One region of the Roseateles flavus genome, then DNA from elsewhere that is predicted to be linked to it. Evidence: riboswitches for the same ligand, from Rfam matches in the RefSeq annotation. Region 1 holds a riboswitch; the other holds the start of a gene.

Evidence for each region. Region 1 has a riboswitch for glycine ahead of gcvT (glycine cleavage system aminomethyltransferase GcvT). Riboswitches for the same ligand answer to the same signal wherever they lie in the genome.
Region 2: another riboswitch for glycine. It lies ahead of ABDJ40_RS23065 (D-amino acid dehydrogenase); the one in region 1 lies ahead of gcvT (glycine cleavage system aminomethyltransferase GcvT).

Annotation. Positions count from the first base shown of each region.
Region 1 is NZ_JBDPZC010000006.1:145,400-150,778, reverse strand. Features, by position in the region: gene gcvP (aminomethyl-transferring glycine dehydrogenase) at 1-551, opposite strand, end outside; gene gcvH (glycine cleavage system protein GcvH) at 696-1,070, opposite strand; gene gcvT (glycine cleavage system aminomethyltransferase GcvT) at 1,160-2,284, opposite strand; glycine riboswitch at 2,346-2,454, opposite strand; glycine riboswitch at 2,464-2,567, opposite strand; gene ABDJ40_RS13945 (response regulator) at 2,678-3,337, shown strand; gene ABDJ40_RS13940 (ATP-binding protein) at 3,334-4,749, shown strand; gene ABDJ40_RS13935 (DegQ family serine endoprotease) at 4,826-5,379, shown strand, end outside.
Region 2 is NZ_JBDPZC010000017.1:10,370-15,748, forward strand. Features, by position in the region: gene fusA (elongation factor G) at 1-1,737, opposite strand, end outside; gene ABDJ40_RS23065 (D-amino acid dehydrogenase) at 1,841-3,139, opposite strand; glycine riboswitch at 3,242-3,360, opposite strand; glycine riboswitch at 3,362-3,465, opposite strand; gene ABDJ40_RS23070 (DUF2785 domain-containing protein) at 3,602-4,519, shown strand; gene ABDJ40_RS23075 (PQQ-dependent sugar dehydrogenase) at 4,594-5,379, shown strand, end outside.

The DNA of each region.
Region 1 (5,379 bases):
GGCAGCACGTCGTCGGCCACGAAGAAGGTCTGGCTCTTGCTCTTGCCCACGCGGGCGGCCAGAGTCATGGCCTCGGCGGCGGCGGTGGCCTCGTCCAGCATGGAGGCGTTGGCGATGGCCATGCCGGTGAGGTCGGTCACCATGGTCTGGAAGTTGACCAGGGCCTCCATGCGGCCTTGCGAGATCTCGGCCTGGTAGGGCGTGTAGGCGGTGTACCAGGCGGGGTTCTCGAGGATGTTGCGCAGGATGACGCCCGGGGTCAGGGTGCCGTAGTAGCCCTGGCCGATGTAGCTCTTGAGCACCTGGTTCTTGCTCGCGACGGCCTTCAGCTCGGCCAGCGCGGCGGCCTCGGTGGCGGCGGGCGGCAGCTGCATGCCGGCCGTGCGCTTGATGCTGGCGGGCACGATGGCCTCGATCAGGGCACGGCGCGAGGCCTGGCCGATCACGGACAGCATGGCGGCTTCATCGGCGGCATCGGGGCCGATGTGGCGGGCGTGGAATTCGGCGGCGTTCTCGAGTTCGCGCAGGGGCTTCAGGGCAGACATCAACATGGCAAATCCTTCATCGGTGACCGCGGCAGGCTCATGGCCGGCGGCGGCAGTCCGGGGCAGGGCGGTGGCAGGCAGGGGCCGCCCGGCAGATACGGAAACGGGCACGGACAGGACTGTCGGTGCCCGTTGTTCACCTCACGGCGATCAGCTGTTCTTGACCAGCTCGTCGTAGGCGGTGGCGTCCATCAGGGCGTCCAGCTCGGCCGGCTTGGACAGCTTGACCTTGAAGAACCAGCCCGAGGCCAGCGGGTCGCTGTTGGCGAGGGAAGGGTCGGCGCGCAGGGCTTCGTTGACCTCGGTGATCTCGCCGCTGACGGGCATGTAGACGTCGGCGGCGGCCTTGACGGACTCGACCACGCCGGCGACTTCCTTCTCGGCGAAGCTCTTGCCGACGTCGGGCAGGTCCACGAACACCACGTCGCCCAGCGCGTCTTGCGCATGGACGGTGATGCCCACGGTGGCGGTGCCGTCAGCGTTGATCTGGATCCACTCGTGGTCGGCGGTGTACTTGATGCTCATGGTGTGCTCCGAATGTCGGGAGAAAAGACCAGGGAAAACTGGACGGGGAAACAGGCGAGGGGCCAGTATCGGCCCCTCACACGCGGATGTCAGCCGCGGAAATAGCGGTGCGGCGCGAAGGGGGTGGCGGCCACGGTCATGGCAACGCGCTTGTCACGCACCAGGGCGAAGACTTCCGTGCCTTGCGGGGCGTAGGCCGTCTGCACATAGCCCAGGGCCACCGGCTGGTTGACCGTGGGGCCCAGGGAGCCGCTGGTCACGACGCCGATCTCGGTGCCGTCTGCGTTCACCAGCTTGGCGCCTTCGCGCACGGGCATGCGCTCGGCGGAGATCAGGCCCACGCGCTTGCGCTGCACGCCGTTGGCGAGCTGCTCGTTGACGATGTCGGCACCGGGATAGCCGCCGGCACGGGCGCCACCGGCGCGGCGCACCTTCTGGATGGCCCAGGTCAGGGCGCCTTCCACGGGGGTGGTGCTGGTGTCGATGTCATGGCCGTAGAGGCACAGGCCGGCTTCCAGGCGCAGGGTGTCGCGGGCGCCGAGGCCGATGGGCATCACTTCGGGCTGGGCCAGCAGCTTGCGGGCCAGCTCGACGGCCTGGTCGTTGTGCACCGAGATCTCGAAGCCGTCTTCGCCGGTGTAGCCCGAGCGGGTCAGGAAGGTCTCGATGCCGTCCAGATTGAAGAAGCCGCCGGTCATGAAGGTCAGCTTGGCGACTTCGGGGTTCAGGCGGGCCAGGGCCGTCACGGCCTGCGGGCCTTGCAGCGCGAGCAGGGCGCGCTCGGGGGTGGGGATCACCTCGCAGCGGCTGCCGATCTTGGCCTGCAGATGGGCCGTGTCCTGCTCCTTGCAGGCGGCGTTCACCACCACGAAGATGTCGTCGGGGCGGCGGCAGACCATCAGGTCGTCGAGGATGCCGCCCTGCTCGTTCGTGAAGAGGGCGTAGCGCTGCTTGTAGACGGGCAGGTCGATGATGTCCACCGGCACGATGGACTCCAGGGCGGCGCCGGCGTCAGCGCCCACCAGACGCAGCTGGCCCATGTGCGAGACGTCGAAGAGGCCGGCGGCCGTGCGGGTGTGCTTGTGCTCGGCCAGGATGCCGGCCTTGTACTGCACGGGCATGTCGTAGCCGCCGAAGGGCACCATCTTGGCACCGAGTTCGACGTGCAGGGCGTGCAGGGGGGTCTTCTTGAGATCGGCGGCGGGGGCGGACATGGGCAAATTCCTTCGAGGGCATTCTGGAACCCCAGCCCGGCCGTTGATCCGGGGATGGGGAGCTGCCCTCGCTGTCCGCTTTACCTGAGAGATTGGCCACCGGCGTATCGCCAGCAGCTTGCCCCTTCGGTGGACGGGCTCGAGACCCGTCTCTCTCCAGTGAGGAACGTTCCGATCGGAACGTTTTGTCAGTCCTTTTGCCTGAGCGTTCGAAGCGTGGGATCACCAATGCCTCTGCGCCTTCGGCGGCTCCCGCTAGAGAGCTCTCTCCTGACCGGGCGCATTGTAGCCATGGAATCAGCCCGCCCGGCAAGAGATTAAGGGGCTGCTAAGGCCGGGGGCTTTCTTCCGTGGAGAATTCTGCTTTTCCACCCCGACGTGCCCCGAGCCACCATGAGACTGCTGCTGGTCGAAGACGACCTGATGATCGGTGAGCCCCTGCTGGACCTGCTGCGGGCGGAAGGCTATGCGGTCGACTGGGTCCGCGACGGCGAGATGGCCGACACCGCGCTGCTGAGCCAGAACTATGACCTGCTGATCCTCGACCTGGGCCTGCCCAAGGCCGACGGCATGACGGTGCTCAAGCAGCTGCGCGGCCGCAAGCAGAGCCTGCCCGTGCTGATCGCCACGGCGCGCGATGCCCTGGAGCAGCGCATTGCCGGCCTGGACGCCGGGGCGGACGACTACGTGCTCAAGCCCTACGAGTTCCACGAGCTGCTGGCCCGCATCCGCGCCCTGCTGCGCCGGGCCCAGGGCCGTGCCGAGCCGGTCTACGAGCACAAGGGCGTGGCCATCAACCCCGCCACCCGCGAGGTGAGCAAGGACGGCCGCGAGGTCGTGCTCTCGGCGCGTGAGTGGGCGGTGCTGGAGCCGCTGCTGGCCCGGCCGGGCATGGTGCTGTCGCGCCAGCAGCTGGAGGAGAAGCTCTACGGCTGGAAGGACGAGATCTCCAGCAATGCGGTCGAGGTCTACATCCACGGCCTGCGCAAGAAGCTGGGCGCCGAGCTGATCCAGAACGTGCGCGGCGTGGGCTATCGCGTCCCCAAGGAATGAAGAGCCTCGAACGGCTGGCGGGCCTGCGGCGAGGGTTGATGCCGCGCTCGCTGCGCCAGCGCCTGATGATGTTCCTGCTGGCCGCCGTCTCGCTGGCGGCCTTCCTGCAGGCCTACAGCGCCTACCGCACGGCCCTGGCCGAGGCCGACCAGCTCTTCGACTACCAGATGCAGCAGATGGCTTTCTCACTGCGCGGCAGCATGGCGGGGCCGGGCAGCGGCACCATCTCGCTGCCCCTGGGCGAGCAGCAGAGCTTCGACTTCCATGTGCAGGTCTGGAGCCTGGACGGCGCCTCCATGTTCCGCTCACCCGGACCGTGGCTGCTGCCGCAGCGCGCGGTGCTGGGCTTCTCCGACGTCAGCGACCGTGGGCGCACCTTCCGCGTCTTCTCGGTGCAGACGCCGCTGCAGGTGATCCAGGTCGCCCAGGACCTCTCAGTGCGCCAGCGCATGGCCTCGCAACTGGCCTGGCGCACGGCCATGCCCACGCTGCTGATGCTGCCGCTGCTGGGTCTCGTCGTGTGGCTGGTCATCAGCCGTTCCCTGGACCCGGTGGAGCGCGTGCGCGCCCAGCTGGCGGACCGCTCGCCAGGCGATCTGGCGCCCGTCCCCGCGGGCGACCTGCCCAGCGAACTGCGGCCCATGGTGCAGGAGTTCAACGCCCTGCTGGGCCGCGTGCGCAGGGCCTTCGAGGACCAGCAGCACTTCGTGGCCGATGCGGCCCATGAGCTGCGCACGCCGCTGGCCGCGCTGAAGCTGCAGCTGCAGGCGCTGCAGCAGGGCAGCGCCATGAGCAGCACGGCAGGCGAGCCCGGCCTGAGGCGCCTGGAGCAGGGCATCGAGCGGGCCTCGCACCTGATCGAGCAACTGCTGTCCCTGGCCCGCCAGGAAGGCGCGGCCGCGCAGCGGGCGCTGGAGCCGGTGGCCCTGGACGCGCTCTGCCGCCAGGCCGTGGCCGATGCCAGCGAGCTGGGCAGCCTGCGCGGCGTGGACGTGGGCCTGCAGGACTGCGATGCCGCCTGGGTCCTGGGCCAGCCCGAAGGCCTGCGCGTGCTGCTGCGCAACCTGCTGGACAACGCCATCAAGTACAGCCCCGCGGGCGGCCAGGTGGACCTCAGCCTGCATGCCACGCCGGGAGAGGGTCAGGTCTTGCTGCTGGTGGAGGACAGCGGGCCGGGCATCCCCGCCGACGAGCGCCAGCGCGTCTTCGACCGCTTCTATCGCAGCAGTGCCTCGGCCTCGCAGGCGCCGGGCAGCGGCCTGGGCCTGGCCATCGTCAAGGCCATCGCCGAGCGCCATGGCGCCCAGCTGCGCCTGAGTCAGTCCAGTCGCCTGGGCGGCCTGCAGGTGGAGCTGCGCCTCCCGGCCTGCGAGCCGGGCGATGCGTCCTCAGACCGGGCTCAGCTTCGTTAAGCGGTTTCTAAGCGAGGCGTTCGAAAGTGCTGACCGTCGCGACCGTCCAGGTCGCTGCAGCCAAAAGGAGAACGCCATGACCGACCACCGCCTCAACCGCATGATCCCGGCCCGCCGCCTGGTCTGGGCCCTCGTCGCCGCTGGCGTGCTTGGTGCCGCCGGAGGTGCCGGTGCCATGCATGCCAGCAACACCCTCAAGACCAGCAACAGCGCGCCGGTGACGGCGCCTGCCGAGCCCGCTGCCACCACCAGCCCCGTGCTGGCCAGCGCCGCGCCTGCCGCCGTGAACGCGGCAGCGCCAGCGCCCATGGCCGCGGCCGCCTTGCCGGACTTCGCCACCATCGCCGCCCGCCAGGGCCCGGCCGTCGTCAACATCAGCGTTACGGGCACCGTGAAGACGCAGGCGCAGCGCCGTGGCGCCATGCCCGAGCTGGACCCCGACGATCCCTTCTACGAATTCTTCCGTCGCTTCCAGCCCCAGATCCCGCGCGGCGGCGAGATGCCCACCCGCGGCCAGGGCTCGGGATTCATCGTGTCCGAGGACGGCACCATCCTGACCAATGCCCACGTGGTGCGCGATGCCTCCGAGGTGACCGTCAAGCTGACCGACCGGCGCGAGTTCAAGGCCAA
Region 2 (5,379 bases), on a different contig from region 1:
TTCCTTGGAGTCCACCGAGTGGTGCTTGCCGTCGAACACCACCACCCGCAGGTCCACCAGCGGGAAGCCGGCGATCACGCCCTGGGCCAGGGCCTGGCGCACACCCTTCTCGACGGCGGGCATGAAGACACCGGGGATGGTGCCGCCCTTGACCTCGTCGCGGAATTCGAAGCCGGCGCCTCGCTCCAGGGGCTCGATGCGCAGCCACACCTCGCCGAACTGTCCGGCGCCGCCGCTCTGCTTCTTGTGGCGGTAATGGCCCTCGGAGGGCGAGGAGATGGTCTCCCGGTAGGCCACGCGTGGCGGCTGCGTCTGCACCTCGCCCTTGTAGGTCTCGCGCAGGCGCTCCAGCAGCACGCGCAGATGCAGTTCGCCCAGGCCGTAGACGAGGGTCTCGTTGGTCTGGGCGGCATGTTCCAGGCGCAGGCAGGGATCTTCGTCGACCAGGCGGCGCAGCTGGTCCCACAGGCGTTGCTCGTCGCCATGCCGGGCAGGGCTGATCGCCAGGCCGTGCACCGGCTCGGGGAATTGCAGCGGGGCCAGGTGCAGGTGTTCGTCTTCGGGCGCGTCGTGCAGCACGGCGTCGTAGTGCAGCTCGTCGATCTTGGCCACGGCGCAGAGGTCGCCCGGAAGGGCCTGCTCCACCTCCACATGCTCCTTGCCGCGCAGCATGAAGAGATGGCTGACGCGCACCGGCTTGCGTGCATGGCCCACATAGAGCTGGGCATTGCGTTTCAGCGTGCCCTGATGGACGCGCAGCAGGGCCAGCTTGCCGAGGTAGGGGTCGGCCTGGATCTTGAAGACGTGGGCCAGCACGTGGCGGTCTGCATCGGGCAGGGGTTTCAGCGGGCGGGCGTCGGCGCCCTCGCCCTCCAGGAACTGCGGCGGGTTGGCCTCGCCCGGGTGAGGCAGCAGGCGCGCGATGGCGTCCAGCAGCTCGGGCACGCCCACGCCGGACTTCGCCGCGGTGAAGCACACGGGGATGAGGTGGCCCTCGCGCAGGGCCTGCTCCAGGGGCGCATGCAGCTCGCTGGCGGGGACGTCGCCTTCGTTGAGGTAGCGCTCGACGAAGTCACCGTCGACCTCCACCACCTGTTCCACCAAGGCCCGATGGGCCTCGGCCACGGAGCCGAAGTCGCTGTCGCCGTCGCGCTGGAAAAAGCAGTCCGAGACCCGCGTGCCGCCGCCGGCCGGCAGGTTCAGCGGCAGGCATTCCTTGCCCAGGCGCTCCTGCAGCAGGGCCAGCAGGCCGGGGAGGTCGACCTCCGGGGCGTCGATCTTGTTGATCACGACCAGGCGCGTGCGCTCGCGCTGGGCCGCGACCTCCATCAGCCGCGTGGCCATCAGCTCCAGTCCAGCCTGCGCATTGAGCACCAGCACGGCGCTCTCCACGGCTTCCAGCGCGGGGAGGGCCTGGCCGATGAAGTCCGGCGCGCCCGGGGTGTCCAGCACATGCAGGCGCAGGCCCTGCCAGTCGAGGTGGACGGCGCTGGTCTGCAGCGAATGCTGCATGCGGCGCTCCAGGGCTTCGTGGTCACTGACCGTGTTGCCCTTCTCGACGGATCCTGCCTGCTTGATGGCGCCCGCCTGCAGCAGCAGGGCCTCGCACAAGGTGGTCTTGCCGCTGCCTGCGGGGCCGACCAGGGCCAGGGTGCGCAGGCTCTGCAGGCGGGAATCCTGCGCGCTGCCGGACAGGCCGGAGGCAGCGCCTCCTGCGGACGAAGGGCTGGAGGCCATAGGCGTGCTCCTTGAGGTCGGGACCGATGCACAAATGCCGTGGCCTGAGCCTAGGGCAAGGCATGGCCCCGCACAAGGGGGCGTGCGCAAGACCTGACGTCGTTCAGGCGTAGCGCAGCTCGCCGTCTTCCAGCTGCTCCTGCGTGGCTGCGGTGAAGGCGTAGTCCAGGACGGGCCGCCGGCCGCTGACGATGTCCGCAATGGCCGCCGCCGAGCCGCAGGCATGGGTCCAGCCCAGGGTGCCGTGCCCGGTGTTGAGGTAGACGTTGGGCACGTGGCTGGCGCCGATATAGGGCAGGTTGGACGGCGTGGCGGGCCGCAGGCCGGTCCAGAACTGCGCGCCGCGGCCGTCGGTCATGGAGGGGAAGAGCTCGCGCGTGCGACGCACGATGGCCTCGCAGCGGGTGAGGTTCAGCTCGGTGCTGTAGCCGTTGAGCTCGGCCGTGCCGGCAATGCGCAGGCGGTCGCCCAGGCGCGAGAAGACCAGCTTGTACTCGTCGTCCGTCAGAGAGACCTGGTAGCTGTGCTCGGGCGAGATCACCGGCAGCGTCACCGAGTAGCCCTTGGCCGGGTAGATGTTGAGATGGATGCCCAGCTCGCGTGCCAGGCCGCGGCTGAAGCTGCCCATGCACAGCACGAAGCGGTCGGCGGCCAGGCGCTGCACCACGCCGTTCGCATCGGCGCAGATCACGCGGCTGATGCCGGACTCGCGGCTGCCTTCCAGGCCCAGGATGCGGGTGTCGTAGGCGAAGCGCACGCCGGCTTCCGCACAGCGGGCGGCCAGGGCCTGGGTGAAGCGGTGGGCGTCGCCGGACTCGTCGCTGGGCGTCATCGAACCGCCGACGATCTGCTGCCGGCACTGGGCCAGCGCGGGCTCGATGGCCACGCATTCGTCGGGCGTCTTCATGTCCAGCTCGCAGCCCTGCTCGCGCATGATGCGGGCCGGCTCCTGCGCCGCCTCGTACTCGGCCTCGCTGGTGTAGAAGTGCAGGATGCCCTGGGTGCGCTGGTCGTATTGCAGGCCCAGTTGGCCGCGCAGCTCGCGCAGTTGCTCGCGGCTGTAGAGGCCCAGCTTGACGATGTTGCGGATGTTGTGCGCCGTGCGGCCCTGCGTGCACTCGCGCAGGAACTGCAGGCCCCAGCGCCACTGGGCCAGGTCCGCGCGCAGGCGGAAGAGCAGGGGGGCGTCCTCCTTCATGAGCCACTTGAGCACCTTCAGCGGTGCGCCGGGATTGGCCCAGGGCTCGGCATGGGAGACGGAGATCTGCCCGCCATTGGCGTAGCTGGTCTCCAGGCCGGCTGCGGGCTGGCGGTCGATGACGGTGACTTCGTGGCCGGCCCGGCGGAGATACCAGGCGGTGCTGATGCCGGTGACGCCGGCGCCCAGGACGATGACATGCATGCGGAACTCTCGATGAACTGAGGGTTGAACGCGCAGGCGTGCGTGACTCGGGCGTGAGGGGCAGAAAAAACCCCGGGCCAAAGAGAGCGTGCGCCTGTGCGCGCCGCTCCCGCTGTCCTCGGTACCTGAGAGATTCAGCCGCTGGACTTCAGGGTCTGCGGCCTTGCTCCTTCGGCGGAAGCCGGGCTCGGAGCCTGGCCTCACTCTCCAGCATTCGGCTTGATGACGGATCCAGTACGGGGCCTGAGCGAGTATGGGAGCTTGCGCCTTCGGCGGCAGGCCCGCATGAACATGGCATGGGGTCTGCACTCTCCTGAATCCGACGCGCAGTGTACGTGGCCGGGGCGGCCGTCGGCAAGCGGGCCGCCTGCGCCAGCGGTCTCCCATGGCTTTGTGCACGGCGGGCAAGTCCGGTGGCGCGGGAGCCGAGGCGCGCCCAAGATGCGCGCCAAGGAGGTCCGCATGGGACGCACTGCAAAAGTCTGCATCGGAGGCCGGACCTGGGCTGGCCTGGCCCTGATGGCGGCGTTCGTGGCCCCGGCTGCGGCGGATTGCCCGCCGTCCTTGGAGGGCCAGGTCCAGCAGGCCGCGCAGCTGCGTGCCTGGACGCAGGACGCCGCGCGCCCGGCGGCGCCCTTCCAGCGAGTGGCGCTCTCTCTGGCCGACTGTCTGTCCTCGCCCGATCCCGCCTTGCGTGACGAGCTGGGCTTCGAGCTGCTTTCCGCCTGGATGCGCGCCGGCCGGCTCACCCCTGAAACCCTGCGCCTGCTGCGCGATCGCTGGCTGTCCGTGCTGCAGGCGCCGCCGGACGCTCCGGGGTTTCACGCGCCCTTTGCGGCGCTGGCGCTGTCCGAGGTCGCCCGTGTCGATCGCGTCCAGCCCTTTCTGCAGCCTGCCGAGCGCGAGGCCCTGCTGGTGGCAGGCGCTTCCTGGCTGCGGCAATGGCGCGACTACCGCGCGCATGACGACCGCGAGGGCTGGCGCCATGGGGTGGCCCACGGCGCCGATCTGCTGATGCAGCTGGCCCTGAACCCCGCCGTGGATGCGGACGGCGCGGCCCTCATGCTGGCCTCGCTGGGCGCCCAGGTGCTGGCCCAGGGGCAGGTCGCCTACCAGCATGGCGAGGGCGAGCGCCTGGCGCGGGCCGCGCGCTTTGCCCTGGCGCGCAGTGCCTGGTCGGCGGAGCAGGTGAAGGCCTGGCTGCTGACGGTGCTGGAGCCCGCTCGCGGCGGCAGCTGGGATGCCCGCCGCCTGCGCCTGGCGCACAACGCCCGCCAGTTCCTGTGGCCGCTTTATGTGGCCCTGCAGGAGCAACCCGATGCCGGCCTGCGCGAGCGCGCGCTGCCCGCGGTGCGCCAGGCGCTGGCGTCCTTGGACTGAGGCCGCCACAGCTTCTTACAACGGGGACGCCGGCAAGCTCCTAGACTGCCTGCATCCACGACGGGAGATGGCGCATGGCAGCTTGGCATCGAAGCTCGGGAGCCCTGATGGTGGCGGCCCTGGTGGCGTGCGGAGGGGGCGGCGGTGACTCAAGCGCCAGCGCCACACCGACACCCACGCCGACACCAACACCCACGCCGACACCAACACCCACGCCGACACCGACACCAACGCCGAGCCCCACTCCCCAGCTCGCCACGCTCCGCACGGACCTGGGCAACCCATGGTCCCTGGCCGTGCTGCCGGACGGGCGCCTGCTGGTGACCCAGCGCAGCGGCGGCCTGCTGAGGCTCAGCGCCGACGCGCGCCAGAAGGAGGTCATCAGCGGCGCACCAGCGGTGGACTCGGCGGGGCAGGGCGGCCTGCTGGACCTGGCCCTCGACCCCGACTTCAGCCAGAACGGCCTCGTCTACCTGAGCTTCAGCGAACCGGGCAGTGGCAGCGAGGCGGGGCGCAGCGGCACGGCGGTCTTCAAGGCCCGGCTGCAGGGCACGGCCCTGGTGGAGGGGCAGGTGATCTTTCGCCAGAGCCCCAAGGTCAGCGGCTCCGGGCACTACGGCTCCCGCCTGGTCTTTGCCCGCGACAAGACCCTCTTCGTGACCCTGGGCGAGCGCCAGCAGGGCAGCCCCGCTCAGGACCTGGGCAAGACCTTGGGCAAGGTGGTGCGCATCAACCGCGATGGCGGCCTTCCGGCCGACAACCCTGCGCTCGGCCCAGTCGCCGCGCCGGGCATCTATTCGCTGGGCCACCGCAATCCGCAGGGCGCCGCGCTGCATCCGCAGACGGGCGAGCTCTGGGTC